Regions from separate parts of the Kitasatospora sp. NPDC058063 genome, predicted to be linked through region 2. Evidence: predicted binding sites of a transcription regulator. Region 2 holds the regulator's gene; the other holds the start of a gene.

Region 1 (15,435 bases), on a different contig from region 2:
GGCACTGACGGCCCATCGACCCGGCCCCGCACCGCCGAGCACTACTCGGTCGCGCCGCCCCCGGCCGCCCCCGAGGGCTACGTCGCCCCCGGCATGCCCGGCGCCCCCGTGGCCGGTTTCGAACCCACCGAACCCCCGCCCCGGCCCGTCCCCCGCCGCCGCACCGCCCTGGCCGTGGCCCTCGCCGTGCTCGCCATGCTGATCGGCGGCCTGGCCTACGGCAGCGCCCCCCTGCGCGCCGCCGACAGCCTCGGCTGGCTGGCCATCGCCCCGGCCGGCCTGGTCGCCCTCCCCCTCGGCCGCCTCGGCGGCAAGAGCCGCTCGCTCCCCCCGCTCGGCGCCCTCCTCGCCGCCGGCGCCCTCCTCCTCGGCCAACTGATCGAACACCTCCGCCGCCTGCGCGCCGAGGGCCCCGCCCCCCACGGCCTGCTGCACGACACCGTCACCGCCTGGCGCGCCGACCTCCGCCCCCTCGACGCCGCCTTCTACGCCATCGCCCTCATCGGCGGCTTCCTCCTCACCCGCCGCACCGCCACCCGAAGCTGACGCCGGCGCCCCTCCCGCAAGCCCCCCGAAAACCCCGAAGGCCCCCGCCGATTCCCGGCAGGGGCCTCCGTCGACACCCGTCAGCGGTGATCGAGCGCCGGGTTCACCGTCACCTCGACCCGCTGGAACTCCTTGAGCTCCGTGTACCCCGTGGTGGCCATCGCGCGCCGCAGCGCACCGAACAGGTTCATGGTCCCGTCCGGGGTGTGCGAAGGCCCGGTGAGGATCTCCTCGGTGGTGCCGACCGCGCCGAGGTTCACCCGCTTGCCGCGCGGCAGCTCCTCGTGGACGGCCTCCATCCCCCAGTGGAACCCCTTGCCCGGGGCGTCGGTCGCCCGGGCCAGCGCGGCCCCGATCATCACCGCGTCCGCGCCGCAGGCGACCGCCTTCGGGATGTCCCCGCTGTAGCCGACGCCCCCGTCCGCGATCACGTGCACGTAGCGCCCGCCGGACTCGTCCATGTAGTCGCGACGGGCGGCCGCCACGTCGGCCACGGCGGTCGCCATCGGCACCTGGATGCCCAGGACGTTCCGGGTGGTGTGGGCGGCGCCCCCGCCGAACCCGACCAGGACGCCGGCGGCGCCGGTGCGCATCAGGTGCAGCGCGGCGGTGTAGGTGGCGCAGCCGCCGACGATCACCGGAACGTCCAGCTCGTAGATGAACTGCTTGAGGTTGAGCGGCTCGGCGGCGCTGGAGACGTGCTCGGCCGAGACGGTGGTGCCGCGGATGACGAAGACGTCGACGCCGGCGTCGACAACGGCCTTGGAGAACTCGGCGGTGCGCTGCGGCGAGAGCGCGGCGGCGGTGACCACACCGGAGTCGCGGACCTCCTGGATCCGCTGCTTGATCAGCTCGGCGCGGATCGGCGCGGCGTAGATCTCCTGGAGGCGGCGGGTCGCGGTGGACTCGTCGGTGATCGCGGCGATCTCGTCCAGCAGCGGCTGCGGGTCCTCGTAGCGGGTCCACAGGCCTTCGAGGTTCAGCACGCCCAGACCGCCGAGGCGGCCGATCTGGATGGCCTGCTGCGGCGAGACCACGCTGTCCATCGGGGCGGCCAGGAACGGCAGCTCGAAGCGGTACGCGTCGATCTGCCAGGCGATCGAGACCTCCTTCGGGTCCCGGGTACGGCGGCTGGGGACGACGGCGATGTCGTCGAAGGCGTACGCCCGTCGGCCGCGCTTGCCTCGCCCGATCTCGATCTCAGTCACTTCGAGCCCTTCTGCTTTGTTGCTCATGCCCGCGCCGGGTCACCCCGGCCGCACCCCAGTATCCCGTACCGCCGCTGGTCCCGCCCCGACGGCCCACGGCCCGGACACGCCCCGGACGCGTCCGGCCGCGCCCGGAGCCGCGCCCCCGGGCCGCACTCCCGGCGCACGCGGGCCGCGCCCCGGGCAGCCCGAAGGGCCCGTCGCCGCGGTGCGGCAGCGGGCCCTTCGGGGGTTCAGCGGGTCAGCGGGCCGAGTAGTTCGGCGCCTCGACGGTCATCTGGATGTCGTGCGGGTGGCTCTCCTTGAGGCCCGCCGAGGTGATCCGGACGAACCGGCCCTTGCTCTCCATCTCGGCGACGGTGGCGGCGCCGACGTAGCCCATGGTCTGGCGCAGACCGCCGACGAGCTGGTGCAGCACGGCCGACAGCGGGCCGCGGTAGGGCACCTGGCCCTCGATGCCCTCGGGGACGAGCTTGTCGTCCGAGGCCACCTCGGCCTGGAAGTAGCGGTCCTTGGAGTACGAGCGGCCCTGGCCGCGGGACTGCATGGCGCCGAGCGAGCCCATGCCGCGGTAGGACTTGAACTGCTTGCCGTTGATGAACATCAGCTCGCCCGGGGACTCCTCGCAGCCGGCCAGCAGCGAGCCGAGCATCACGGTGTCGGCACCGGCGGCGAGCGCCTTGCCGATGTCGCCCGAGTACTGCAGGCCGCCGTCGCCGATGACCGGCACACCGGCCGCCAGGCAGGCCTGGGCGGCCTCGTAGATGGCGGTGACCTGCGGGACGCCGATGCCGGCGACCACGCGGGTGGTGCAGATGGAGCCGGGGCCGACGCCGACCTTGACGCCGTCCACGCCGGCGTCGATCAGCGCCTGGGCGCCGTCCCGGGTGGCCACGTTGCCGCCGACCACGTCGATCCCGACGGCCGACTTGATCTTCGCGATCCAGGCCAGCGCGTTGTGGCTGTGGCCGTGCGAGGTGTCCACCACCAGGAAGTCCGCACCGGCCTCGACCAGGGCCTGGGCCCGGTCGAACGCCTCGGCGCTGGCACCGACGGCGGCGCCGACCAGCAGCCGGCCCTCGGCGTCCTTGGCCGCGTTCGGGTACTGCTCGGCCTTGACGAAGTCCTTGACGGTGATCAGGCCCTTGATCCGGCCCTCGTCGTCGACCAGCGGCAGCTTCTCGATCTTGTGGCGGCGCAGCAGGGCCATCGCGTCCACCCCGGAGATGCCGACCTTGCCGGTGATCAGCGGCATCGGGGTCATGATCTCGCGGACCTGGCGGCTGCGGTCCGACTCGAAGGCCATGTCGCGGTTGGTGACGATGCCGAGCAGCTTGCCGGCCTCGTCGGCGATCGGCACGCCGGAGATGCGGAACTTGGCGCACAGCGCGTCGGCCTCGGCCAGGGTGGTCTCCGGGCCGACCGTGATCGGGTCGGTGACCATGCCGGACTCGGAGCGCTTGACCAGGTCGACCTGGTTGGCCTGGTCCTCGACCGACAGGTTGCGGTGCAGCACGCCGACGCCGCCCTGGCGGGCCATGGCGATGGCCATGCGCGACTCGGTCACCTTGTCCATCGCCGCGGACAGCAGCGGGATGTTGACGCGCACGTTCCGGGAGACCCGCGAGGAGGTGTCCACCTGGTTCGGCAGCACCTCGGAGGCCCCGGGCAGCAGCAGGACGTCGTCGTACGTGAGCCCGAGCATCGCGAACTTCTCGGGTACGCCTGCGGCGTTGTAAGACATTTGGGGGGTACCTTCCGTGGCCGGCCTTATCCGCTCACGCCCGAGGGTGGGGGCGCATTCATCGCTCACTCGCGCAGACCGCCGAAGCCGGATGCAATGGGAGGATCCTCCAAGGGGATCCAGAGCGCACCCGTCAAACTTTGGCAACCCGCCCAGGCGCCGATACCCCATGGTACTGGCACCGCGAATGTGTCCTCGTGTGCCCTTGACAACAACCCGGCCCCGTGGCTCATTCCGCCCGCAAACGGTGGAAAGAGTGCGGATCGGGACGGGCCGCCGGATCGGGGGACCCGATCAGGAGGACTCCTCCGCGAGGGCCCGCAGCCGGCTGAGCGCCCGGTGCTGGGCGACCCGGACGGCGCCGGGCGACATCCCGAGCACCTCGCCGGTCTCCTCCGCCGACAGCCCGGCGGCCACCCGCAGCAGCACCAGCTCGCGCTGACGGGCCGGCAGGTTGGAGAGGAGCTCCTTCGCCCAGGCGGCGTCGCTGCTCAGCAGCGCCTGTTCCTCGGGGCCGAGCGCCTCGTCCGGCACCTCGGGCAGGTCGTCCTGCGGCACGACGGTCGAGCCGGGTCCGCGCATCGCGGCCCGCTGGAGGTCGGCGATCTTGTGAGCGGCGATCCCGTACACGAAGGCCTCGAACGGGCGCCCCTGGTCCTTGTACCGGGGCAGCGCGCACAGGACGGCCACGCAGACCTCCTGCGCGACGTCGTCCACGTGGTGCCGGGCCCCGCCGGGCAGCCGAACCAGCCGGGCGCGGCAGTACCGCAGCGCCAGCGGGTGGACGTAGGCGAGCAGCGCGTCGATCGCCGGGCCCTCGCCGCGGACCGCGGCCGCGACCAGTTCGCCCATCAGCGGCGAGCCGCCCGTGCCGAGCACCGGCGGGCGGTCCTGGCCGGTCATGCCGGCGGGACCGTCGGAGTCGGCGTACGACGGATCACGGCCCGGACCGGAGGGCTCGGCCTCCGCCGGGTCCGCCTGGCCGGCCGTACCGGCGACGTCGTCGCGCATCGGTCCATGGTGCCTGGTCGAGCGGGAAAACGCGGCACCGCGTCCGGAGTTGTGCACCGGAACGTTATGCGCTGCGGCACCGTAGGGCGTGCCCCGCACCACCGGCCCCTCCTGCACCGTGCCGCCTCCCGCCCCGCCGCGATCGGTGGTGGTCCCGTCCGTCGCGCCGTCCGCCGAGTGTCCTGCGGCTGCGTGGTTCGCCGCAGTGCCTGTCCGCTGGTCCCCGAGGTGCTCCACTCCTCCATGGTGCAACCTCGGGACCGTAACGTCACACGCCTGTGCGGCACCCGCTCCGGGAACCGCCGGCGGCACGCCGCACCCGGCGGCGCCGCCGGTGGTCAGCGGACCAGGCCCCAGCGGAAACCCAGCGCCACCGCGTGCGCCCGGTCGGAGGCCCCGAGCTTCTTGAACAGCCGTCGGGCGTGGGTCTTGACGGTGTCCTCGGAGAGGAACAGTTCACGGCCGATCTCGGCGTTGCTGCGGCCGTGGCTCATGCCCTCCAGCACCTGGATCTCACGCGCCGTCAGCGTCGGTGCCGCGCCCATGTCGGGGCTGCGCAGCCGGCGCGGGGCGAGCCGCCAGGTCGGGTCGGCGAGGGCCTGGGTGACGGTGGCCCGCAGCTCGGCGCGCGAGGCGTCCTTGTGCAGGTACCCGCGGGCGCCGGCGGCCACCGCGAGCGCGACGCCGTCGAGGTCCTCGGCGACGGTGAGCATGATGATCCGCGCGCCGGGGTCGGCGGACAGCAGCCGCCGGACCGTCTCGACCCCGCCGAGGCCGGGCATCCGGACGTCCATCAGAACGAGATCGGAGCGGTCGGCCACCCAGCGGCGGAGGACCTCCTCCCCGTTCGTCGCGGTGGTGACCCGGTCCACACCGGGTACGGTCGCGACCGCGCGGCGAAGCGCCTCGCGGGCGAGCGGGGAATCGTCGCAAACGAGAACGGAAGTCATGACCGTCGTCCTCCGCAGCTGATCCGCGTCACGTTGAGCCTCCTGGCTGGTACGAACCTCTCCGACACGGCCGATCGGCGACAGACTCCGTCCTGATCGCCCCAACCTGCCCGCGATCGTTCCCGACGTCCGGCGCCCGCTAACCGCCTCCGCACTTCCAACGACCGTCACTCGAATGAGTTACGGCCTTCGGGGCCATCTCCACCACTGTACGTGGCCAACCCATTACCGATCAGCCGCATCGCGGTGCACACGCCGCACTTTTGCGCAGCTCGCGCGCGGTGGGCGTACGACCCGCACACCGATTCGGCACGTCGCGCGCCCGTCGGCCACCCGATTGCCACGCCCGCGCCCGGCGGAGCCCTTGCCCACTATGCCCGTTTTTATAGCTTTCGTATGGTCATTGACTGTTGTGCCAGTGTGTGGGTGACTTGTCCATGGAGTTGCCTTAAGTCATATTTCCAGGTGTCCACACCAGTGCATCGAAGCCCCGCCGCACCGCTCGGCAGCAGCCCCGCCGAACGCCCGGCCGACGGCCGACAGCCTCTGAAGGGAATGAGCCATGGCAGATTTCTCCCGCCTCCCCGGTCCCAACGCGGACCTCTGGGACTGGCAGCTCTCCGCAGCCTGCCGTGGCGTGGACAGCTCGCTCTTCTTCCACCCCGAGGGCGAGCGCGGGGCCGCGCGCAGTTCGCGCGAGGCCAGCGCCAAGGAGGTCTGCATGCGCTGCCCGGTGATCGCCGAGTGCGCGGCGCACGCGCTGGCGGTCCGTGAGCCGTACGGCGTCTGGGGCGGGATGACCGAGGACGAGCGCGAGGAGATGCTGGGGCGCTCGCGGCACCGACTGATCGAGGTCCCGCTGGCCCCGCCGGCGGTCGCCCAGCGCTAGACCCGACTCCGTGAGCGCCGTGAAGAAACGTTCCTTCGCGGCGCTTCAGCCTTCTGGCTCACCGTACGTACCGGACCCCCGCGGCCCCGTCACCCACCGTCAGCGATCGGCGGCCGCCCCCGCCAGCCGCTCCAGCATCAGCGCCACGGCCGGCACCTCCGCCAGGTCCGGCAGGGTCAGCGCGACCACCTGGCGCACCGCGGGCGCCCCGGAGGCCGTGTGCACCGGCACCGTCGACACGCCGTCAGGACGCACCGACCGGAGCGCCAGCCGGGGCAGCACCGCCACTCCCAGCCCGGCCGCCACCAGGCCGACCACCGCCGGATAGTCGTCCGTCGCGAAGTCGATCCGCGGCTCGAAGCCCGCCCCGGCGCACAGCTCCACCAGGTGCCCCCGGCACTGCGGGCAGCCCGCGATCCACTGCTCCCCCGCCAGCTCGGCCAGCCCCACCGCCCCGCCCCGCCCCGCCAGCCCGTGGGCGGCGGGCAGCAGGCCCACCAGCGGGTCGTCCAGCAGCGGGGTGACCACCAGATCGGACCAGTCGGACCCCGCGGTCAGCTGCTGAGCCTCCAGATTGGCCTCGGCGCGCGCCTCGCGCGGCGTGCCGTGGGCCGGCGCCGGGAGCGCGACGGCGCCGTCGGACTGCGGGTAGCGGAAGGCCAGCGCGATCTCGCACTCGCCGCCGCGCAGCATCGCCAGCGACTCCGGCGGCTCCGCCTCGACCAGCGACACGCGCACCCCCGGATGGCCGTCCCGCAGGCGGGCGACCGCGGGCGGCACCAGGGTGGAACTCGCGGTCGGGAAGGAGACCAGCCGCACCCGCCCGGCCCGCAGCCCGGCGATCGCGGCCACCTCCTCCTCGGCGGCCGAGAGCCCGGCGAGGATTCCGGTGGCATGCTTGAGCAGGACCCGGCCGGCCTCGCTGAGCTGCATCCCGCGGCCCGAGCGAACCACCAGCGGGGTGTCCACCGACTTCTCCAGCGCCTTCATCTGCTGGCTGATGGCGGGCTGCGTACACCCCAGCTCGCGGGCGGCGGCGGAGAAGGAGCCGGTGCGGGCGACGGCACGCAGGACGCGCAGATGGCGGGCCTCGATCATGCCTTAGTTATAAGGCAATCTTTGCATTCTGCAAAATTCTACTGATAGTTGAACGGTGAAGGTGAACGCCGGAGGCCCGGCCCGCCACCCCTCGCGGGGCGCGGACCGGGCCTCCGGTCAGGCGTCGGAGCCTCAGTGCGAGTGGCCGTGGCCGCCGTGGCCGTGACCGTTGTCGGCCTCCTCCTCCTTCTTCTCCACCACGAGGGTCTCGGTGGTGAGAAGCAGGGAGGCGATCGAGGCGGCGTTCTCCAGGGCGGAGCGGGTGACCTTGACCGGGTCGATGACGCCGGCCTTCAGCAGGTCGCCGTACTCACCGGTGGCCGCGTTGTAGCCGTGACCGGCCTCCAGCTCGGCAACCTTGTGGGTGATGACGTAGCCCTCGAGCCCGGCGTTCTGGGCGATCCAGCGCAGCGGCTCGTGCAGCGCCTTGCGGACCACGGCGACACCGGTGGCCTCGTCGCCCGACAGGCCCAGGCCGCCGTCCAGCACCTTGGCGGCGTGGACCAGGGAGGCGCCACCGCCGGCGACGATGCCCTCCTCGACCGCGGCACGGGTCGCCGAGATGGCGTCCTCCAGGCGGTGCTTGCGCTCCTTCAGCTCCACCTCGGTGGCGGCGCCGACCTTGATGACGCAGACGCCGCCGGCCAGCTTGGCCAGGCGCTCCTGCAGCTTCTCGCGGTCCCAGTCGGAGTCGGTCGCGGCGATCTCGCCCTTGATCTGGGCGACGCGGCCGGCCACGGCCTCGGTGTCACCGGCGCCGTCGACGACGGTGGTCTCGTCCTTGGTGATGGTCACGCGGCGGGCGGTGCCCAGCACGTCCAGGCCGACCTGGTCGAGCTTGAGGCCGACCTCCTCGGAGATGACCTGGCCACCGGTCAGGACGGCCAGGTCGCCGAGGATCGCCTTGCGGCGGTCGCCGAAGCCCGGGGCCTTGACGGCGACGGCGTTGAAGGTGCCGCGGATCTTGTTGACGACCAGGGTCGACAGCGCCTCGCCGTCGACGTCCTCGGCGATGATCAGCAGCGGCTTGGAGGCACCGCCCTGGAGGATCTTCTCCAGCAGCGGCAGCAGCTCCTGGATGGAGGAGATCTTGCCCTGGTTGATCAGGATGTACGGGTCCTCCAGGACCGCCTCCTGCCGCTCCGCGTCGGTGACGAAGTACGGCGACAGGTAGCCCTTGTCGAACTGCATGCCCTCGGTGAAGTCCAGCTCCACGCCGAAGGTGTTCGACTCCTCGACGGTGATGACACCGTCCTTGCCGACCTTGTCGATCGCCTCGGCGATCAGCTCGCCGACCTGGGTGTCCTGGGCGGAGAGGGACGCGACGGCGGCGACGTCGTCCTTGCCCTCGATCTCGCGGGCGACCGAGAGCAGGTGCTCGGAGACGGCGGCGACGGCCTTGTCGATGCCCTTCTTCAGGGCGGCCGGGCCGGCACCGGCGGCGACGTTGCGCAGGCCCTCGTTGACCAGGGCCTGGGCCAGCACGGTGGCGGTGGTGGTGCCGTCACCCGCGACGTCGTTGGTCTTGGTGGCGACCTCCTTGACGAGCTGCGCGCCAAGGTTCTCGTACGGGTCGTCCAGCTCGACCTCGCGGGCGATGGTGACACCGTCGTTGGTGATGGTCGGGGCGCCGAACTTCTTGTCGATGACGACGTTGCGGCCCTTGGGGCCGATGGTCACCTTGACGGTGTCGGCCAGCTTGTTGACACCGCGCTCCAGCGAGCGGCGGGCGTCCTCGTCGAACTGCAGGATCTTCGCCATGTTCCCTATTCCCTCGGGGCTGCGGCCGGCCCACCGGCCGCCGAACTACGTGAACCAACAACCACGCCCCGGGCCCCTGTCACTTGGGACACGGATCCGGGGCGGGTCGGAACGTCTTACTTCTCGATGATCGCGAGGACGTCGCGGGCGGAGAGCACCAGGTACTCCTCGCCCTGGTACTTCACCTCGGTGCCGCCGTACTTCGAGTACAGGACGATGTCACCCACGGCGACGTCGAGCGGCAGACGCTGGCCGTCCTCGAAGCGGCCCGGGCCGACAGCCAGGACGACGCCCTCCTGGGGCTTCTCCTTGGCGGTGTCCGGGATAACCAGGCCGGAGGCCGTGGTGGTCTCGGCGTCGAGCGGCTGGACCACAATGCGGTCCTCGAGCGGCTTGATGGCAACCTTGCTGCTGGTGGTCACGTCCGAGCTCCCCTTCGGAGATTACGGGGTTTTCTAACGGGTAGGGCGATCCTGCGGGCCTGCCGTCGCGGGGGTCAGACACACGTCGTCGCATTAGCACTCTCCCGGTGGAGAGTGCCAAGGACGACCATAGGGCCGTGTTAGCACTCAGTCAACCAGAGTGCCAACGACGCGCCCTGGGGCGTCCGGATTCCCGTACCCATGTACGGACGGCGCTCCCTCGGGCAGACTCCTGCCATGACCGACACCCCGGTACGCGTCGGACCCTCCGGCGCGAAGGACGCCCCGCCCGCGCCGCCGCTCGTCCCGGGGGTGTTCCGGTGAGCCGACCGGCCGCCCCGTCCGAGCCGCCGCGGATCCACTGGGCGGCGGACCTGGTGCTCGCCGCGGTGGTGCTCGCGGTGACCGCCGTCGCGGTGTTCCTCGGATCGCTCGTGCTCAACGTGCTGAAGCTGCTCGCCCTGTACGGCCCCGGGACGGTGGCCCTGGACGTCTTCGGCATCGTGGTCCTGCTCGTGCTGCTGGCCCTGACCCACCGGGGCACCCGGCGCCTCGGCTACCGGATCACGCCGTACGCCGCGGTGGCCGCGGCACCGCTGGGCGTGCTCGTGGGCTGGCTCGCCTCCGGCATCCCCGTCATCGGCCGGTGACCGCCGCGCTGCGGTGACCGACCGGCCGAGCGGCGAGAATGGCCCCCGTGGACACCGAGAACCTCCAGCCGCTGCTGACGCCCGAGGGCCAGGCCCTGCTCGCCGAATTGCGCGAGTTCACCCCCGAGGAGGAGCTGGCGCTGGCGACCCGCCTGCGCCGGGAGCATCCGGCGGAGCTGGTCTCGGCGGCCTTCGGGCAGGCGCGGCTGCGGCAGCGGGCGCGGGCGAAGTTCGGGGCGGACGCCGACCTGATGTACTTCACGCCCAACGGGGTCGAGCAGTCCACCCGGCGCAGCGTGGCCGAGTGGCGGGCGCAGCGGTTCGCCGCGCTGGGCGTCCGACGGCTGGCGGACCTGTGCTGCGGCATCGGCGGGGACGTGCTGGCGCTGGCCCGGGCGGGCATCGAGGTGCTGGCCGTCGACAAGGACCCGGCGGCCTGCGCCACCACCGCGGCCAACGCCGCCGCCCTGGGCCTGTCCGAGCTGGTCGAGGTGCGCTGCGCGGACGTCGCCGAGGTGGACGTCAGCGGCTACGACGCGGTGTTCACCGACCCGGCCCGGCGCACCTCGCGCGGCCGGGTGTTCGACCCGGAGGCGTACGCCCCGCCGCTCTCCTGGGCGATCGAGGCCGGCCGGCGGACCCCGATCGGCGCGCTGAAGGTCGCGCCGGGCATCCCGCACGAGGCCGTGCCGGAGGACGCCGAGGCCGAGTGGGTCTCCGACCACGGCGACGTCAAGGAGGCCGTGCTCTGGTTCGGCACCCGGGCCGCGAGCCCGCACCGCGCCACCCTGCTGCCGCAGGGCGCCAGCCTGACCGGCGGCGACCTGCCCGACCCGCCGGCCGGCCCGGTCGGGCGGTACCTGTACGAGCCGGACGGCGCGGTGATCCGGGCCCACCTGGTGGCCGAGGTGGCCGGGCAGGTGGGCGGCCGGCTGATCGACCCGAAGATCGCCTACCTGACCTCGGACGAGCTGGTCGCCACCCCGTACGCGCACGCCTTCGAGCTCACCGACGTGCTGCCGTTCCACATCAAGAAGCTGAAGGCGCTGCTGCGCGAGCGGGCGGTCGGCACGGTGGTGATCAAGAAGCGCGGGATGGCGATCACCCCGGAGGAGCTGCGCCGCCAGCTCAAGCCCTCCGGGCCGAACAGCGTCACGGTGATCCTCAGCCGCACCGACAACGGGCCGCTGATGATGCTGGGACAGCCGGTCGCGGCGCGCTAGGGGGTCGACCCGCGGCGTCGGTCACGCGGGTGGCTGGATGTAGTCCTCCAGCCGCGCCACCGAGAAGCCCTGCTCCTGTATCCGGGCCAGCAGGTCGCCGAACATCTGGGTCATCGTGGCGCCCTTGAGCTCCTTGGGGCCGCGGAAGTGCGCCAGGATTATGTCGCCGGGCTTCAGCTGCTTGTCCGCCGCCTGGTACTGCATGTCGTGGATCTGCATCGACTCGCGCCAGAGCACCATCGCGCGCGGGCCGCACTGCTGGACGGAGGTGTTGAGCGTCGGGGTGTTGGCGCCGTCGCCGAACGGCGGGCGGAACAGCAGCGGGGCGGCGCCGTACTGCTGGGTGAGCGCGGACTGCGCGTCGCAGATCTCGGACTTCTGCTTCTCCGCCGGGATCTTGCTCATCACCGGGTGGTCCACGGTGTGGTTCTGGACGTGGTTGCCCAGGGCCTGGAGCGGCTTGAAGTAGCCGTAGTCGTTCTTGACGATGTCCCGGGTCAGGAACATCGATATCGGCACCTTGAGGTCGGTGAGCATCTCGACGAACTTCGGGTCCTTCTCGGCCCCGTCGTCGATGGTGATGAAGACGACCTTGTCGCTCGTTTTCACGTCGCTGAACACCGGGACAGGGCCGGTCCGTTCGAGCTTTATCGGCTTGTCGGCGGGCGCCGCCGGGGCGGGGGCGAGCGGGGTGAGGTTCCACTTGGCCCAGGCCGCCGCGCCCGCTCCCGCCGGGGCGCCGGCCGCGGCGGCGGTGGTCGCGGCCGCGGTCGGCGCGGCGCCGGAGGGCCGGGGCGCGGCCGGCGTGGTCGCGGCGGCCGGGGCGGCGCTGCCGCCGCCCCCGTTGTCGCCGCACCCGGTGGCGAAGGCCAGCAGAGCCACCGCCCCCGCCGCGTACGTCCTGGTCCTGCTCCGCCCGTTCCTGATCACCGCTGCGCGCTCCCGGTTCCCGTCCAGCATTCTCTCAGCTATGCACGGTAACGGCCGGTCGCGCGGTTCCCGGTACGGGGCTACTCCATGTGCTCGCTGGTGAAGGACCAGCGGTGCACCGGGCGGCCGAGCAGCTCGGCCGGCGGGTCGGCGACGGGCACCGGCTCGCCGTTCCACCAGGTGATCAGCAGCACCCGCCCGCCCGGGGCGGTGAGCAGTTCGAGGCGCTCCAGCCCGGTCGAGCCGCGGAGCCCGGGCAGCGCCGACTCCCGGGCCCAGGCGGCGAGTTCGGGCCCGCGCCCGTCGGCGGCCCGGGCCTCCCACATCGCGGCGACGGTCATGCCGCGCCACCGCCGAGGGCGTCGTAGGCCTGGCCGTGGATGTCGGTGTGGGGCACGTGGACCTCGGTCACCGGCAGCGAGGAGTCGGCGGACAGGTCGAAGGCGGACGGCGTGCGGCCGCGCCACACCATCTCGGCGCCGAGCGCCGCGACCATCGCGCCGTTGTCGGTGCACAGGCCCGGCCGGGGCACCCGCAGCCGGATGCCGGCCCGGTCGCAGCGCTGCTGGGCCATCTCGCGCAGCCGCGAGTTGGCCGCCACGCCGCCGCCGATCATCAGGTGGTCGACGCCGCTGTCCTTGCACGCCTTGACGGCCTTGCGGGTGAGCACGTCGGTGACCGCCTCCTGGAAGGACGCCGCCACGTCGGCGATCGGCACCTCCTCGCCGGCCCGGCGCCTGGCCTCCACCCAGCGGGCGACGGCGGTCTTCAGGCCGGAGAAGGAGAAGTCATACTCCGGGTCGTTCTTGCCGGTCAGGCCGCGCGGGAAGGCGATCGCCTTCGGGTCGCCCTCGCGGGCCGTGCGGTCGACGATCGGGCCGCCGGGGAAGCCGAGGCCGAGCACCCGGGCGACCTTGTCGAAGGCCTCGCCGGCCGCGTCGTCGATGGTCGCGCCGAGCGGGCGGACGTCGCTGGTGATGTCCTCGCTGAGCAGCAGCGAGGAGTGCCCGCCGGAGACCAGCAGGGCCATCGTCGGCGAGGGCAGCCGGCCGTGCTCCAGCTGGTCGACGCAGATGTGCGAGGCGAGGTGGTTGACCCCGTACAGCGGCTTGTCCAGCGCCCAGGCGTACGCCTTCGCGGCGCTGACGCCGACCAGCAGCGCGCCGGCCAGGCCGGGGCCCGCGGTGACGGCGATGCCGTCCAGGTCGCTCGCCTTGATCCCGGCGGTGTCCAGGGCGCGCCGGATGGTCGGGATCATCGCCTCCAGGTGCGCGCGGCTGGCGATCTCCGGGACGACGCCGCCGAAGCGGGCGTGGTCGTTGACGCTGGAGGCGACCGCGTCGGCCAGCAGCGTGGTGCCGCGCACGATGCCGACGCCGGTCTCGTCGCAGGAGGTCTCGATGCCGAGGACGAGCGGTTCGTCAGCCATGGCGGGTGTCCTCAATGTCCTTCGGGTCAGTGCTGTCAGTGCTCGGGGAGTCGAGGCGCATCACCAGCGCGTCGACGTTGGCGGGCTGGTAGTAGCCGCGCCGGATGCCCACCGGTTCGAAGCCGTGGCGCTCGTACAGCCGCTGGGCGCGCGGGTTGTCCACCCGCACCTCCAGCAGCAGCTCGGCGCACTCGCGCCGGGCGGCCTCCCGGATCAGGTCGGTGAGCAGCGCCGCGCCGAGGCCGGCGCCCTGGTGACGCGCGTCGACGGCGATGGTCTGGACGTCGCCCTCACCGGCGATCGCCATCAGGCCGGCGTAGCCGACGATCGTGCCGTCCGGGGCGGCCGCGACGGTGTAGTGGCGGGTTCCGCCGGGGTGGGACTCGGCCAGTTCGGACCAGAACATCCCGGCGGACCAGGCGTCCTCGGGGAAGAGCCGCAGCTCCAGCTCCAGCACCGGCGCGATGTCCCACCAGCGCATCGGGCGCAGGGTGGTGCCGTGGTTCACGCCGGGAGCACCGCCTTGTAGCCGGCCGGGACCTGGGCGTCCGGGCGGCGCAGGTACAGCGGGTGGTTCGGCAGCAGCTCGCGCCCGGCGGCCAGTTCGGCGGCGGCGAACCCGGCCAGGGCGCCGGCCGAGACGTGCTCGGGGCCGTGCCCGCCCGGGAAGGCGTCGGGGTAGAGCAGCGCGCCGGCGCCGACGGAGCGTTCCTGCGGGGTCAGCTCGGCCGGGCGGTCCACGCCGGGGCCCTCGGTGCGGCGGCCCTCGGCGTCGTAGGAGGCCCAGTAGACCTCCTTGCGGCGCGCGTCGGTGGCGACGGTGAACGGCTGCCCGGCCAGGCCCTCGGCGCGGGCCTGGAAGGCGATCGCGTCCAGGGTGCAGACGCCGTGCACCGGCAGCCCGAGCGCGTGGCCGAGCGCGGCGGCGGTCACCAGGCCGACCCGCAGGCCGGTGTACGGGCCGGGGCCGACGCCGACCGCGATGCCGGTCAGCCGGTGCTTGTCCACCCCCGCGGCCCGCAGCACCCCGTCGATCGCGGGCAGCAACAGTTCGCCGTGGCGCCTGGCGTCGACCTGGTGGGTCTCGGCGAGGACGGCCGTGCCGTCGTGGACGGCGGCGGTGACGGCGGGGGTAGCGGTGTCGAACGCGAGCAGCAGCACGGGGTCAAGGTTAGACCGCGTTGGGCCGACCGGCCGATCGGCAAGGTGTACCACCCGGGAACACACATCCGAGGCGCTGCGACCCGCGCGGATGAACCTGGCACGATGGGGCCGTACGTAAAGGGACGGCGGCGGGAGCGGCAACGTGGCGAAGATGGGTCCTGGAGTGGTGGTCACGGGGTTGACCCTGGGGGCCCTGGCGGTGGTGAGCCTGCTGGCCTTCCAGGCCAACGGCGCCCAGGACCGGGCCGGCGGCCCCAAGCCCACGGCCACCACCACGGCGACCGGCACCGCCACCGCCGCGGCGCCGACGGCCTCGGCCACCCCGACCGTCCCGGCGCTGCCGACCACCTCGGGCACCGGCATCCGGGTGGTCTACTCGGTCGGTAGCCACTACGTCTGGCTGGTCGACC
Region 2 (15,435 bases):
ACGATCCGCACCTGCCAGGAGGGGTGGGCCTCGGCGAGTTCGGTGGCCAGCTCGATGCCGGTGGCGCCGCCGCCGACCACGGCCAGGGTGCCGGGCCGGTCGGCCGTGTCGATCCGGCGGCGCAGCTCGGCGGCGCGCTCCGCCGGGTAGGCGAGCTGTTCGGCGCCGGGGACGGCGTGCCAGGCGGTGCGGCTGCCGAGGGCGTGGACCAGGGTGTCGTACCCGAGGGTGGTGCCGTCGTCGAGCCGGACCTCGCGCGCGGCCGGGTCGAGTCCGACGGCCCGGGCCCGGCGGTGGGTGATCCGGCCGCCGCGGGTGAGCTCGTCGACGGTGGGCCAGTCGCGGCCGCGGCCGGCCGCGGTCTCGTGCTGGCGGATGCGGTGCAGGATCCGCTCCTCGGGGGCGACCAGGGTGACGTCGTGGTGCCGGCCGGCGCCCTTGGCCGCGGTGAGCCCGGCGTACCCGGCGCCCAGTACGACGATCCGTTGTCCGGTGGTGGTGCTGCTCATCTCGTCCGCCTCCTCGCGAGGGCGCTCCGGTGGAGCGCTGTTCGGGAGGGGGACGACGCAGCCGGCCGGGGTGTGACGGTGACCCGTGTCACAGCTCCACGGCGGGGACCCGGGCGACCCGGGCGAGCTTCTCGGGGTTGACCACGACGTGGGCCTCGGCGATCCGCCCGTCGGTCACGGTGAAGGCGAGGACGCCGCCGACCGTGCCGGTGGCCCGGTCGTACCAGACCAGTCCGGGTTCGCCGTTGACCAGCGCGGTGGTGGTGGCGGTGTCGGGGGTGAACCACTTGGCGACCAGGCCGGCCACCATCCGGGCCACCCGGTCGGCGCCGTGGATCGGGCGGACTCCGGCGCGGACGATGCCGCCGCCGTCGGAGTGCCAGACCACGTCGGGGTCGAGGACCTCCATCAGGGCGAGGATGTCGCCGCGGGTGCTGGCGGCGGCGAAGGCCTCGACGGCCTGGCGGTGTTCGGCCCGGTCGGTTCCGCCGGTGCGCCGGGCGGCGTCCTGCGCGCGGCCGCCGTCGCGGACCCGGCGGCGGGCCCGGGAGGCGAGCTGGCGGGCGGCGTCGGGGGTGCGTTCCAGGGAGGCGGCGATCTCCTCGAAGCCGACGGCGAAGACGTCGTGCAGTACGAAGGCGGCCCGTTCGGCGGGGGTGAGCTGTTCCAGTACGGCCAGCAGGGCGAGCGAGACGGACTCGCCGCGTTCGGCCAGTTCGGCGGGGGAGTCGGGGCCGGTGGCGTAGGTGACGGCGGGCTCGGGCAGCCACTCGCCGTAGTAGGCCTCGCGGCGGGCCCGGGCGGAGCCCAGCTGGTCGTAGCAGAGCCGGGTGACGACGGTGGTGAGGAAGGCGCGCGGGTCGGCGACGGCGGAGCGGTCGGCGGCCCGCCAGCGCAGCCAGGCGTCCTGGAGGACGTCCTCGGCGTCGGTGAACGAGCCGAGCAGCCGGTAGGCGACCGAGCCCAGGTAGCGGCGGTTCGCCTCGAAGGCGTCCGGCGTCCGCGGAGTACCGGAGGCAGCGGGGGTACCAGGGGCGGCGGGGGTGCCGGGGGCGGCAGGGGTGTCCGGGCGGTCCGGGGCCTGGTCGTCGATCACGGGCCCAACGTAGCGCGCGGTGTCCGCGAAGCGAAGGGCCGGGGCGGGAAGTCCCCGCCCCGGCCCTCCGGTCGGCCGGGCGTCAGTCCATCTCGACCGCGGCCTCGGCGAACTGTGCCTGGTAGAGCCGGGCGTAGGCGCCGTCGGCGGCGATCAACTCGTCGTGCGAGCCCTGCTCGACGATCGAGCCGTTCTCCATCACCAGGATCACGTCGGCGTCCCGGATGGTGGAGAGCCGGTGGGCGATCACGAAGCTGGTGCGGCCGGTGCGCAGCCGGGCCATGGCCCGCTGGATCAGCACCTCGGTGCGGGTGTCGACGGAGCTGGTCGCCTCGTCCAGGACCAGGATGGACGGCTGGGCGAGGAACGCCCGGGCGATGGTGATCAGCTGCTTCTCGCCGGTGCTGACGTTGGTGCCCTCGTCGTCGATGACGGTGTCGTAGCCGTCCGGCAGGGTGCGCACGAAGCGGTCGACGTGGGCGGCCCTGGCGGCCTCGACGACCTGATCGCGGGTGGCCGACTCGGCGCCGTAGGCGATGTTGTCGGCGATGGTGCCGCCGAACAGCCAGGTGTCCTGGAGCACCATGCCGATGCCGGAGCGCAGTTCCTCGCGGGACATCGCGGCGATGTCCACGCCGTCGAGGGTGATCCGTCCGGAGCTGACCTCGTAGAACCGCATCAGCAGGTTGACCAGGGTGGTCTTGCCGGCGCCGGTGGGGCCGACGATGGCGACGGTCTGCCCGGGTTCGACCTTGAGCGAGAGGTCCTCGATGAGCGGCTTCTCGGGGTCGTAGCGGAAGGCCACGTCCTGGAAGGCGACCCGGCCGTGCTGTACGTCGGGCCGTTCGGGCATGGCCGGTTCGGGGCTCTGCTCGGGGGCGTCCAGCAGCTCGAAGACGCGCTCGGCGGAGGCGACGCCGGACTGCACCAGGTTGGCCATGCTGGCGACCTGGGTGAGCGGCTGGCTGAACTGCCGCGAGTACTGGATGAACGCCTGGACGTCGCCGATGGACAGCGAGCCGCTGGCCACCCGCAGGCCGCCGACGACGGCGACCAGCACGTACTGGAGGTTGCCGATCAGCATCATCGCGGGCTGGATGGTGCCGGAGATGAACTGGGCCTTGTAGCTGGCCTGGTAGAGCGCGTCGTTGTGCTCGCGGAAGGTCTCCGCGGACTCCTGCTGGCGCCCGAACACCTTGACCAGGGTGTGGCCGGTGTACATCTCCTCGATGTGGGCGTTGAGCTGGCCGGTGGACTTCCACTGCTGGACGAACTGCGGCTGGGCCCGCTTGCCGACCTTGGTGGCGACGATCACCGAGGCGGGCACCGAGACCAGTGCGATCACGGCGAGCAGCGGGGAGATCCAGAACATCATCGCGAGCACGCCGACCACGGTGAGCAGCGAGTTGACGACCTGTCCGAGGGTCTGCTGCATGGACTGGCCGATGTTGTCGATGTCGTTGGTGACCCGGCTGAGCACCTCGCCGCGCGGCTGCTTGTCGAAGTAGCTGAGCGGCAGCCGGGAGAGCTTGGCCTCGACGTCCTGGCGCAGCCGGTAGCCGGCGGCCTGGATGGCCCGGGTGGCCAGTCGGCCCTGGAAGATCCCGAAGACGGCGGAGGCGACGTAGATGCCGAGCACCCAGAGCAGGACGGTGCCGATGGCGCCGAAGTCCATGCCCTGGCCGGGGGTGAAGTCGACGGAGGAGAGCAGGTCGGCGACGCCGCCCTCGCCGTGGGCGCGCAGCCCGTCGACGACCTGTTCCTTGGAGGTGCCGGCCTGGAAGCGGGCGCCGACGACGCCGGCGAAGATCAGGTCGGTGGCGTCGCCGAGGATCTTGGGGCCGATGACGGCGCAGCCGATGCCGATGACGCCGAGGATCAGGACGCCGATCAGGGTGTTGCGTTCGGGGCGCAGCAGGCCGAGGACGCGTTTGCCGGAGCCCTTGAAGTCCATGGACTTCTCGGTGCCCTGGCCGCCCATGAAGCGGCCGGGGCCGGCGGGGCCGCGGCGGGCGGCGGCGGCCTGGGAGTCGCTGGGCAGTCCGGTGTCCTTCGGCGGGGCGTCCTTCTTCAGGGTGTCCGTGGGGGCGCCGCCGGGGGCCTGCCCCTTGTCCAGGTCGGGCTTTCCGGGCGTGGTCACGCCGCCTCCTGCTCGGTGAGCTGGGAGAGCACGATCTCCCGGTACGTCGGGTTGTCGGCCATCAGCTCGTGGTGGGTTCCGGTGCCGACGACGGCGCCCTCGTCGAGGACGACGATCCGGTCGGCGTCGCGGATGGTGGACACGCGCTGGGCGACGATCAGGACGGTGGCGTCGGAGGTTTCGCGGGCGAGGGCCTTGCGGAGCTTGGCGTCGGTGGCGTAGTCGAGCGCGGAGAAGGAGTCGTCGAAGAGGTAGACGGATGGCCGGCGGACCAGGGTCCGGGCGATGGCCAGGCGTTGGCGCTGGCCGCCGGAGACGTTGCCGCCGCCCTGGGCGATGGGGGCGTCGAGGCCTTCGGGGAGCTTCTCGACGAACTCCTTGGCCTGGGCGATCTCCAGGGCGTGCCAGAGCTCCTCGTCGGTGGCGTCGGGCCGGCCGTAGCGGAGGTTGCTGGCGACGGTGCCGGAGAAGAGGTAGGGCTTCTGCGGGACGATGCCGACGTTCTCGGCGAGTGCGGCGGGGGCGAGTTCGCGGACGTCGACGCCGTCGAGCAGGACCTGGCCGGAGGTGGCGTCGAAGAGCCGGGGGACGAGGCCGAGCAGGGTGGACTTGCCGCTGCCGGTGGAGCCGATGATCGCGGTGGTCTCGCCGGGGCGGGCGGTGAGGTCGATGGCGCGCAGCACCGAGGCCTCGGCGCCGGGGTAGCGGAAGTCGACGTCGCGCAGTTCCAGGTTGCCGCGGCGCAGTACCTTCCGGACGGGGTCGGTGGGCGGGACGACGCTGCTGCGGGTGCCGAGGACCTCCTCGATGCGCTCGGCGCAGACCTCGGCGCGCGGCACCATCATGAACATGAAGGTGGCCATCATGACGCTCATCAGGATCTGCATCAGGTAGGAGAGGAACGCGGTGAGCGCGCCGATCTCCATGGCGCCGCTGTCGATGCGGTGGGCGCCGAACCAGAGCACGGCGACGCTGGAGACGTTCACCACCAGCATGACGGCGGGGAACATGATGGACATCAGCCGGCCGACCTGGCGGGCGACCTGGGTGAGGTCCTCGTTGGCGTCGGCGAAGCGGGCCTGCTCCTGGTCGTCCTTGACGAAGGCGCGGATGACCCGGATGCCGGTGATCTGCTCGCGCAGGACCCGGTTCACGGTGTCGATCCGCTCCTGCATGCTGCGGAACCGGGGGCGCAGCGCGCGGACCAGCAGGACCACGACGACGCCGAGCGCGGGGATGACGGCGAGCAGCAGGCCGGACAGCGGGACGTCCTGGTTGAGCGCCATGATGATGCCGCCGACGCACATGATCGGCGCGGCGACCATGAGCGTGAAGCTCATCAGGGCGAGCATCTGGACCTGCTGGACGTCGTTGGTGGTCCGGGTGATCAGGGAGGGGGCGCCGAACTGGCCGACCTCGCGGGCGGAGAAGCTCTGCACCCGGTCGAAGACGGCGGCGCGGACGTCCCGGCCGAAGGCCATGGCGGTGCGCGCGCCGATGAAGACGGCGCCGACCGAGCACAGGGCCTGGAGGACGGTGACGGCGATCATCACCCCGCCGACGCGCAGGATGTAGCCGGTGTCGCCCTTGACCACGCCGTCGTCGATGATGTCGGCGTTGAGCGTCGGCAGGTAGAGCGCCGCGAGGGTGGACACCAGCTGGAGCAGTACCAGCAGGGTGATCGGTCGGGAGTACGGGCGCAGGTACGCCCTCAGCAGTCTGATCAGCACTAGCACACTCTTGTCGTCGCCGGTCGGGTTCGCACCCCAATTCTCCGTGTTCTGTAGCGTCGTACAGGTCATTCGGCGTGCGGGAGCCGGAGGTTTGCCGGGCCTTTGCCGAACGGACGGGTCCGGCACCGGTGGCGCGGGGGCGTGCCGTCGGGCGCTGCCCTCTTACGGAATGACCGGTTTCCCCCTAGGCTGCTGATTGCCCCTTTGTTACTGACCGGTACCGTTCAGGTGAACCGGGGCCCGGCGACCGCCCCCACGGACGCCGCGACAATCCAGACGGCCACCCGCCCCCGGAGGTCCTCGTTGAGTTCCGCGCAGTCCCTGATCGGCTCCGGCAGGTCCGACCTCGTCGCCGGGCGTCCGGCCTCCGTCGCCCACCTGTTCCTGGAGCGGGTCGCCCTGACCCCGAACGCCGAGGCCTACCGCTACCCCTCGCCCGTGGACGAGCAGGCCGCCGACGGCGCGCCCGGCGCAGAGCAGTGGCGCTCGCTCACCTGGGCGCAGACCGCGACCCGGGTCAAGGCCGTGGCCGCCGGCCTGATGGCACTCGGCATCCACCCCGAGGACCGGGTGGCCCTGGCCTCCTCGACCCGGCTCGAATGGATCGTCGCCGACCTCGGCGCCATGTGCGCGGGCGCCGCGATCACCACCGTCTACCCGAGCACCAACGCGGACGAGACGGCGTTCATCCTCTCCGACTCCGGCTCCCGGGCGCTGTTCGCCGAGAACGCGGCCCAGCTGGCCAAGGCCGTCGAGCAGCTCGACCAGCTGCCCGAGCTGCGCACCGTGATCCTCTTCGACGCGCCGGCCGAGGCCCCCGAGAGCGCCGGCCTGGAGCTGCTCACCCTCGCGGAGCTGGAGGAGCGCGGCGCCCGGTACCTGGCGGAGCACCCGGACGCGGTGGAGAAGGCCGTCGACGGGCTCGACAAGGAGCAGCTGGCCACCCTCATCTACACCTCCGGCACCACCGGCCGCCCCAAGGGCGTGCGCCTGGTGCACGACTGCTGGGCGTACGAGGGCCGGGCGCAGGAGGCCAGCGGACTGCTGGGCCCCGACGACGTGCAGTTCATGTGGCTGCCGCTGTCGCACGTGTTCGGCAAGACGCTGATCTCCGGGCAGATCGCCACCGGGCACGTGATGGCGGTGGACGGCCGGGTGGACCGGATCATCCACAACCTGCCGGTGATCCGGCCGACCATCATGGCCTCGGCCCCGCGCATCTTCGAGAAGGTCTACAACGGCATCGCGGGCAAGGCCCGGGCCGAGGGCGGCGCCAAGTACAAGATCTTCCTGTGGGCGGCGAAGGTCGCCCGCGAGCACGCCCGGGCGGTCCAGGAGAGCCGGGTGGCCACCGGCACCGAGACGGCCCCGCTGGGCCTGCGGGCGCAGCACGCGCTCGCCGACAAGCTGGTGTACGCGAAGATCCGGGCGGCCTTCGGCGGCCGGCTGCGCGGTGCGGTCTCCGGCAGTGCCGCGCTCGCCCCGGAGATCGGCTACTTCTTCATCGGCGCCGGGGTGCCGATCCTGGAGGGCTACGGGCTGAGCGAGACCAGCGCCGGCTCCTGCGTCAACCGCGCGGAGGACGTGCGGATCGGCACGGTGGGCCGCCCGCTGCCCGGCACCGAGGTGCGGATCGCCGAGGACGGCGAGATCCTGCTGCGCGGCCCGGGCGTCATGCGCGGCTACCACAACCTGCCGGAGAAGACCGCCGAGGTGCTGGAGTCGGACGGCTGGTTCCACACCGAGGACATCGGCGAGCTCACTCCGGACGGCTTCCTGCGGATCACCGACCGCAAGAAGGACCTGTTCAAGACCTCCGGCGGCAAGTACGTGGCGCCCAGCGAGGTCGAGGGCAAGTTCAAGGCGGTCTGCCCGTTCGTCAGCAACATCCTGGTGATCGGCAACGGCCGCAACTTCTGCACCGCGCTGATCGGCCTGGACGAGGCGGTGCTCCTGCCGTGGGCCGCCGAGCGCGGCCTGGCCGGCAGGAGCTACGCCGAACTGGCCGCCGAGCCGGCCGTGCACCAGCTGATCGAGGGCTTCGTCAAGCGGGTCAACGCCGACCTCCAGCGCTGGCAGACGATCAAGAAGTTCCACCTGCTGCCGCGCGACCTGGACATCGAGCACGGCGAGCTCACCCCGAGCCTGAAGATCAAGCGCCCGGTGGTCGAGCGGACCTACGCGGACGCCGTGGCGGCCATGTACGCGGGCGCCAACGAGGCCTGAGCCGCCCCGCCCCGTACGGCTCACCCGAACGGGTGCGCCGTACGGGACAATGGGCTCATGCCCTCCGCACTCCCCGACGGCGATCCGGTGCCGTCCGACGGTTCCCTGCCCGCGCACGCCCTCGACGGGCTGGGCGACCGGCCGTTCGGCTTCTACCTGCACGTGCCGTACTGCGCCAGCCGCTGCGGCTACTGCGACTTCAACACCTACACCGCCACCGAGCTGCGCTCCTCCGGGGCGGTCGCCTCGCAGGACACGTACGCGGACAACGTGGTCGCCGAGATCCGCCTCGCCCGGAAGGTGCTGGGGGACACGGACCTCCCGGTGCGGACCGTCTTCCTCGGCGGCGGCACCCCGACCCTGCTGCCCGCCCGCGACCTGGTGAAGATGCTCGCCGCGATCCGCGAGGAGTTCGGGCTCGCCGAGGACGCCGAGGTCACCACCGAGGCCAACCCGGAGTCGGTCGACCCGGCGTACCTGGCCGAACTGCGCGAGGGCGGCTACAACCGGCTCTCCTTCGGCATGCAGAGCGCCCGCCCGCACGTCCTGAAGCTGCTCGACCGCCACCACACCCCGGGCCGCCCCGAGGCCTGCGTGGCCGAGGCCCGCGCGGCCGGCTTCGAGCACGTCAACCTCGACCTCATCTACGGCACCCCCGGCGAGTCCGACGACGACTGGCGGGCCTCCCTGGACGCCGCCATCGGCGCCGGGCCCGACCACGTCTCCGCGTACTCGCTGATCGTCGAGGAGGGCACCCGGCTCGCCGCCCGGGTCAAGCGCGGCGAACTGCCGATGATCGACGACGACGTGCACGCCGACCGCTACCTGATCGCCGAGGAGGCGCTCGCCGCCGCCGGCTACTCCTGGTACGAGGTCTCCAACTGGGCCACCGCCCCCGAGGGCCGCTGCCGCCACAACGAGCTGTACTGGACCGGCGCCGACTGGTGGGGCGCGGGCCCCGGCGCCCACAGCCACGTCGGCGGCGTCCGCTGGTGGAACGCCAAGCACCCCGCCGCCTACGCGCAGGCCCTCGCCGAGCAGCGCACCCCGGCGCTGGCCCGCGAGGTGCTGGCCGAGGAGGACCGACGCGTCGAGCGGATCCTCCTGGAGCTGCGCCTGGTCGACGGCATCCCCCTCGACCTGCTCACCGGCACCGGCCGCAGGGCGGCGGACCGGCACCTCGCCGACGGCCTCCTCGCCGCCGGTCCCTACGAGCAGGGCCGCGCCGCCCTCACCCTCCAGGGCCGCCTCCTGGCGGACGCGGTTGTGCGTGACTTGGTGGACTGAGTGTCGTTAACGTGGTGTCAGCCGTCGTAGGGAGCGCGCAATGACCGCCATCGATGACCGGGTGACGGGGATCTTCGAGAATCTGGAGGTCCCCGAAGGCTTCAAAGCCGAGCTCATCAGGGGGGAAATCGTGATGATGGCCGGGCCGGACATGGTCCACAACCTCATCATCCGGGCCATCCAGCACCAGACGCCGTACACCCGGTGGAACGCACTGACCACGCAGGATGTGGCCTTTCCCCGCGAGGCCAGTGAGCCGCAGCCGGACCTGGTCGTGTTTGAGCGGGGGGCTGCGGAGGAGAGCGGTCGGCTGTTGCCCGCGCTTGCGGTCACCCTGGCGGTCGAGGTGGTTTCGAAGACCAGCGTGCTTCGCGACTACCGGACCAAGCGGGAGCTCTATGCAGAGGGCCAGATTCCCGCATATCTGATCGTCGACCCGATCAAGGGTGTCTGTGTCCTGCTCACCGAGCCGAGTCGAGCGGCGGCCTCCGGGCTGCCGGACTACGCGGTCGAGCGGACCGCGAAGTTCGGCGAGTCGATTCCGCTGGATCTGCTCGACATCACGCTGGACACCGCGGAGTTCCGCACCTACTCCTGACCCGGCAGGGCCGTGAAGTCGATCAACTCCTCCACCCGGCCCAGCAGTTCGGGCTCCAGGTCCTTGTAGCTGTTCACCTTCGACAGGATGTGCTTCCAGGCCGCCGGAGTGTCCACCGGCCAGCCGAGGCGGCGGCAGGTGCCCTCCTTCCAGTCCTCGCCCCGCGGGACGGCGGGCCAGCCGGGGATGCCCACGCTGGAGGGCTTCACGGCCTGCCAGATGTCGATGTAGGGGTGGCCGACGACCAGCACCGAGTCGCCGGTGACCCGGGCGGCGATGCGGTGCTCCTTCGTCCCCGGCAGCAGGTGGTCGACCAGGACGCCGAGGCGGCGGCCGGGGCCGGGGGCGAAGTCGGCGACGATCGCGGGCAGGTCGTCGATGCCGCGCAGGTACTCGACGACGACGCCCTCGATCCGCAGGTCGTCGCCCCAGACCCGCTCGACCAGCTCGGCGTCGTGCCGGCCCTCGACGTAGATCCGGGACTCGCGGGCGACCCGGGCGCGGGCGTTCGGGACGGCGACGGAGCCGGAGGCGGTGCGGCCCGGCGTCCGGGCGGGGGCCGGGCCGGCCGGGCGGACCAGGGTGACGGCCCGGCCCTCCAGCAGGAAGCCGCGCGGCACCAGCGGGAACACCCGGTGCTTGCCGAACCGGTCCTCCAGGGTGACGGTGAACCCCTCGGCGGTCTTCTCGCAGCGCACCACCGCCCCGCAGAAGCCGGTCGCCGCCTCCTCGACCACCAGGTCCCGCTCGGCGGGCACCTCCGGGGCGGGCTGCGGCTTCTTCCACGGCGGGGTCAGGTCGGGTCCGTACTGGCGGCTGCGCATACGGGTGATCATAGGGACGGCGGACGGTGTGTCAGAGGCCCGGCGCGCCCCAGACTGGGAACCAGCGGCTCAGGTCCTTCTCCAGCCGCAGGTCGTTCCCCAGCATCGCGTTGACCTGCAGTTCCAGCGGGCTGTTGCGCTTCTCCCCGCCGCCGGGCATCGGGGCGAAGGGGTAGAACGTCCCGCGCTTGTAGAGGTAGACCAGGGCCAGCGACCGCCCCTGCGGATCGCGGAAGGCGACCAGCGAGCAGAGCAGCTGCGGCCCGAAGCCGTTCGCCTCCAGCTCGCTGTTGACCGCGTGCAGGTCGTTGACCAGCTCCGGCAGCTCCTCGGGCCGGTGCCGGGCGAGCAGCCAGGAGTAGCCGTAGTCGTCCTTGGAGGCCTCCACCGGGACGCCGCCGCGCTCGGTGTCGGCGTCCAGCAGGGCCCGGACCTGCTGCTCGACCTGGACGAAGGCCGCGCCCTCGACGGCCGCGAAGCAGACCGAGCCGAGCCCGGTGGGGGTGAACCCGGCCCCGGCCTCCAGGGTGAGCGCGGCGGACGGCACGCCGAACAGCTGGTCGAGGTCGGGCTTGACGGGCTTGGTGCGGCCGAACAGGGTGTCCAGGATTCCCACGGCGGTCCTTTCGCGTCAGGGGCTCGGCGGGTTCAGTGGCCGAGCTGCTCGGAGATCCTCGCCAGCTGCTCCAGCCGCTTCTCCAGGCTGGGGTGGGTGGAGAACAGCTGCGTGGCGGCCTCCCGGGCGCTCAGCGCGGGGGCGAAGTAGAAGGCGTTGTACGGCTGCGCCTGGCGCAGGTCCTTGCTGGGGATGGCCGCGATCTGCCCGGTCACCTTGGTGAGCGCCGAGGCCAGGGCGCTGGGCCGGCCGGTGAGCTGGGCGGCGGCCCGGTCGGCGGCCAGTTCGCGGTAGCGGGAGAGCAGCCGGGTGAGCAGGAAGCTGATCGCGTAGACGACGATCGACACCAGCGGGATGATCAGCGCCAGGATGGCGGCGTTCTGGTCGTTGTTGTTGCGCCCGCCGCCCATGAACCCGCCGTACACGGCGATCCGGGTCATCGCCCCGGCGAGGACGCCGAGGAACCCGGCGATCGTCATCACCGCGACGTCCCGGTGGGCGACGTGCGACAGCTCGTGCGCGAGGACTCCCTCCAGCTCCTCCGGTTCCAGCCGGCGCAGCAGCCCGGTGGTCACGCAGATCACCGCGTTCTGCGGGTTGCGGCCGGTGGCGAAGGCGTTCGGCATGTCGTTGTCGGCGACCGCCACCCGCGGTTTGGGCATGTCGGCCAGGGCGCAGAGCCGGTCGACGGTGCCGTGGAGTTGGGGGAACTGTTCCGGGGACACCTGGCGGGCGCCCATCGCCCGTTCGGTGATCTTGTCGCTGAACCAGAACTGGGCCACGAACAGCCCGCCGGAGATCAGGACGATCAGTGGCCAGGCGCCGCGCAGCAGCGCGATCAGCAGGCCGGTGAAACCGACGTACAGCAACCCGATCACGAACATCGTCGCGACCATGCGGCCGGTCAGGCCGCGGTCGGGCGCGAAACGGGTGTGCTGGCCCGAGCTCGACATCGCTTGCTCCTCCGTTCGCCGTCGCTTTCGATGCTGCCACCCGGACGGCCTCCCGGCACCACCCCGGTGCCGGGAGGATCGAACCGCCGGGGCCCCGCGGGCCGTGTCCGGAACTGCGGGGAGGATCACGTCCCTCGGGCCGTTCCTGCCGTAGGACCCGGGCCTTACACTGGCAGGTACGGTTCTGGCACTCGTACGTTCAGAGTGCCAAGACCGGGGGCCTCCCGGAGCGGCCCGCAGCAGCGAGGGACACAGTCGGACAACGTGCGAAGACGGAGGTGCGTGCCCCATGGCCGGTGAGGTCCGCCAGCTGGACGAACGCAAGCTCGCCGTACTCCGCGCGATCGTGCAGGACTACGTGGGCACCGAGGAGCCGGTCGGCTCCAAGGCCCTGGTGGAACGGCACAACCTCGGGGTCTCGCCGGCGACCGTCCGCAACGACATGGCGGCGCTGGAGGAGGAGGGCTACATTCACCAGCCGCACACCAGTGCCGGCCGGATCCCGACCGACAAGGGGTACCGTCTCTTCGTCGACAAGCTCGCCGAGATCAAGCCGATGAGCGCCCCCGAGCGCCGGGCCATCCGGCACTTCCTGGACGGCGCGGTCGACCTGGACGACGTGGTCGCCCGCACCGTGCGGCTGCTCGCCCAGCTGACCAGGCAGGTCGCGGTGGTGCAGTACCCCTCGCTGACGCGCTCCACCGTCCGGCACATCGAGCTGGTGGCGCTGGCCCCGGCCAAGGTGATGCTGGTACTGATCACCAACACCGGCCGGGTCGAGCAGCGGATGGTCGACTGCCCGGGCTCGGTCGGCGAGACGGTGCTGGCGGACCTTCGGGCCCGGATCAACGCGAGAGCCGCCGGCCGGCGCCTCCCGGAGGTCCCGGGGCTGCTGGAGGAGCTGCCGGCGCTGTTCGAGCAGGCCGACCGGCCGACGGTCAGCACGGTCCTGGCGACCCTGTTCGAGACGCTCGCCGAGCAGAACGAGGAGCGGATCATGCTGGCCGGCACGGCCAACCTGACCCGCTTCGGGCACGACTTCCCGCTCACCATCCAGCCGGTGCTGGAGGCCCTGGAGGAGCAGGTCATCCTGCTCCGCCTCCTGGGTGAGACCGCGGACGCCGCGATGACGGTCCGGATCGGGCGGGAGAACGCCTATGAAGGGCTGAATTCCACGTCGATCGTTTCGGTCGGCTACGGTTCGGGCGACGAGAGCGTGGCGAAACTGGGTGTGATCGGTCCGACCCGGATGGACTACCCCGGCACAATGGGGGCGGTGCGAGCGGTGGCACGGTACGTGGGCCAGATCCTGGCCGAGTCCTAGCAAGGGCCACCGTTAAAATTTTTGACGGTGGCGTCCAGTCGCAGCACTACTACAGGCGGAACAAGCGGAGCATTTGGTGGCCACGGACTACTACGCGGTACTCGGCGTCCGACGGGATGCGGGGCAGGACGAGATCAAGAAGGCGTTCCGGCGCCTGGCACGCGAACTGCACCCGGACGTCAACCCGGACCCGAAGACGCAGGAGCGGTTCAAGGAGATCAACGCCGCCTACGAGGTGCTCTCCGACCCGCAGAAGCGTCAGGTCTACGACCTCGGCGGGGACCCGCTGTCCCCGGGCGGCGGCGGTGCCGGCGGCTTCGGCGCCGGCGCGGCGGGCTTCGGCTTCTCCGACATCATGGACGCCTTCTTCGGCGCCGCGGCCGGCCAGCGCGGCCCGCGCTCGCGCACCCGCCGCGGCCAGGACGCCATGATCCGGCTGGAGATCACCCTGGAGGAGGCCGCGTTCGGCACCACCAAGGAACTCCAGGTCGACACCGCCGTCACCTGCACCACCTGCAGTGGCGAGGGCGCGGCCCCCGGCACCTCGGCGCAGACCTGTGACATGTGCCGCGGCAAGGGCGAGGTCTCCCAGGTCACCCGGTCCTTCCTGGGCCAGGTCATGACCTCCCGCCCCTGCCCGCAGTGCCAGGGCTTCGGCACCGTCGTGCCGACCCCGTGCCCGGAGTGCGCCGGCGACGGCCGCGTGCGCGCCCGCCGCACCCTGACCGTCAAGATCCCGGCCGGCGTCGACAACGGCACCCGGATCCAGCTGGCCGGCGAGGGCGAGGTCGGCCCCGGCGGCGGCCCGGCCGGCGACCTGTACGTCGAGATCGCCGAGACCACCCACGCCATCTTCCAGCGGCGCGGGGACGACCTGCACTGCACCGTCACCATCCCGATGACGGCGGCCTCGCTCGGCACCCGGGTGCCGCTGCAGACCCTGGACGGCCTGGAGGACGTCGACATCCGGCCCGGCACCCAGTCCGGCCAGTCGATCCCGCTGCACGGCCGGGGCATCACCCACCTGCGCGGCGGCGGCCGGGGCGACCTGATAGTGCACGTCGAGGTGAAGACGCCCACCAAGCTCGACGCCGAGCAGGAGGAGCTGCTGCGCCGCCTCGCGGTGCTGCGCGGCGAGGAGCAGCCGTCCGGCCAGTTCGCGCCGGGCCAGCAGGGCCTGTTCTCCCGCCTGAAGGACGCCTTCAACGGCCGGTAGTCGTCCGCGGAGGGGTGCCGGGGGATCCCGGCACCCCTTTCGTGTTCCCGTCCCACTCCTGGAGGTACCCCCGTCATGACCGCGCCCGTCTTCGTCGTCGAGACCGAGCGGATCGCCGCCGCCGTGCCCGGGGCCGTGGTGCGCCTGGACGGCCCGGAGGGGCGGCACGCGGCCGCGGTGAAGCGGCTGGAGCCGGGCGAGGCGGTCACCCTGGCCGACGGGCTGGGACTCGGGGTGGACGGCACGGTCGCCGAGGTGCTCGGCAAGGACGCGATCGACGTGACGGTCGCCGCCGTGCGCCGGGAGCCGGAGCCCGCGCCGCGGATCGTGGTCGTCCAGGCGCTACCCAAGGGCGACCGCGGCGAGCTGGCCGTGGAGACGATGACCGAGGTCGGCGTGGACGTGGTGATCCCGTGGTCCGCCTCGCGCTGCATCACCCAGTGGAAGGGCGAGCGCGGCGCCAAGGCGCTCGCCAAGTGGCGGGCCACCGCCCGGGAGGCGGGCAAGCAGTCCCGCCGGCTGCGCTTCCCCGAGGTCCGCGAGCCGATGACCACCCGGCAGCTGGCGCCGGTGCTGGCGCGGGCCGCGTTCGCCGCCGTGCTGCACGAGGAGGGCGCCGAGCCGCTGGCGCACGCCGGGCTGCCGGAGGGCGGGGACATCGTGCTGGTGGTCGGCCCCGAGGGCGGGGTCTCCCCGGAGGAGCTGGCCGCCTTCGCCGAGGCGGGCGCCAAGCCGTACCGGCTGGGCTCCTCGGTGCTGCGCACCTCGACCGCCGGGGTGGCCGCCGGCGCGCTGCTGCTCGGGCGCACCGGCCGCTGGTCGTGACGGCCGCTGTGACGGGCGCTGCGACGGCAGCCGTGCAGGCGGTCGGGGCGGCCTGCGGGGCGGTTCCCGGGAGGGCGTAACAGCCCTC

Evidence for each region. The regulator HrcA, encoded in region 2, represses chaperone genes, less so after heat shock. The targets are predictions, from matches to a motif close to TTNGCACTCNGNNNNNCNGAGTGCNAA.
Region 1: groES (co-chaperone GroES) is a predicted target of HrcA. The motif match lies at 9,770-9,796, and genes of this name have one in related genera.

The regions. Positions count from the first base shown of each region.
Region 1 is NZ_JBHVSD010000023.1:101,465-116,899, reverse strand. It holds gene ACFVUY_RS32580 (hypothetical protein) at 1-546, shown strand, start outside; gene ACFVUY_RS32575 (GuaB3 family IMP dehydrogenase-related protein) at 627-1,754, opposite strand; gene guaB (IMP dehydrogenase) at 1,996-3,498, opposite strand; gene shbA (RNA polymerase sigma factor ShbA) at 3,793-4,401, opposite strand; gene ACFVUY_RS32560 (response regulator transcription factor) at 4,848-5,459, opposite strand; gene ACFVUY_RS32555 (WhiB family transcriptional regulator) at 6,022-6,348, shown strand; gene ACFVUY_RS32550 (LysR family transcriptional regulator) at 6,448-7,446, opposite strand; gene groL (chaperonin GroEL) at 7,579-9,207, opposite strand; gene groES (co-chaperone GroES) at 9,324-9,629, opposite strand; gene ACFVUY_RS32535 (hypothetical protein) at 9,950-10,279, shown strand; gene ACFVUY_RS32530 (methyltransferase domain-containing protein) at 10,318-11,502, shown strand; gene ACFVUY_RS32525 (polysaccharide deacetylase family protein) at 11,524-12,462, opposite strand; gene ACFVUY_RS32520 (hypothetical protein) at 12,513-12,773, opposite strand; gene tsaD (tRNA (adenosine(37)-N6)-threonylcarbamoyltransferase complex transferase subunit TsaD) at 12,770-13,861, opposite strand; gene rimI (ribosomal protein S18-alanine N-acetyltransferase) at 13,854-14,342, opposite strand; gene tsaB (tRNA (adenosine(37)-N6)-threonylcarbamoyltransferase complex dimerization subunit type 1 TsaB) at 14,366-15,022, opposite strand; gene ACFVUY_RS32500 (hypothetical protein) at 15,177-15,435, shown strand, end outside.
Region 2 is NZ_JBHVSD010000006.1:373,160-388,594, reverse strand. It holds gene ACFVUY_RS13490 (NAD(P)/FAD-dependent oxidoreductase) at 1-509, opposite strand, end outside; gene sigJ (RNA polymerase sigma factor SigJ) at 598-1,605, opposite strand; gene ACFVUY_RS13480 (ABC transporter ATP-binding protein) at 1,688-3,586, opposite strand; gene ACFVUY_RS13475 (ABC transporter ATP-binding protein) at 3,742-5,475, opposite strand; gene ACFVUY_RS13470 (AMP-dependent synthetase/ligase) at 5,782-7,704, shown strand; gene hemW (radical SAM family heme chaperone HemW) at 7,762-8,991, shown strand; gene ACFVUY_RS13460 (Uma2 family endonuclease) at 9,032-9,589, shown strand; gene ACFVUY_RS13455 (DUF3097 domain-containing protein) at 9,580-10,413, opposite strand; gene ACFVUY_RS13450 (hypothetical protein) at 10,445-11,029, opposite strand; gene htpX (zinc metalloprotease HtpX) at 11,062-11,982, opposite strand; gene hrcA (heat-inducible transcriptional repressor HrcA) at 12,272-13,306, shown strand; gene dnaJ (molecular chaperone DnaJ) at 13,383-14,522, shown strand; gene ACFVUY_RS13430 (16S rRNA (uracil(1498)-N(3))-methyltransferase) at 14,598-15,347, shown strand.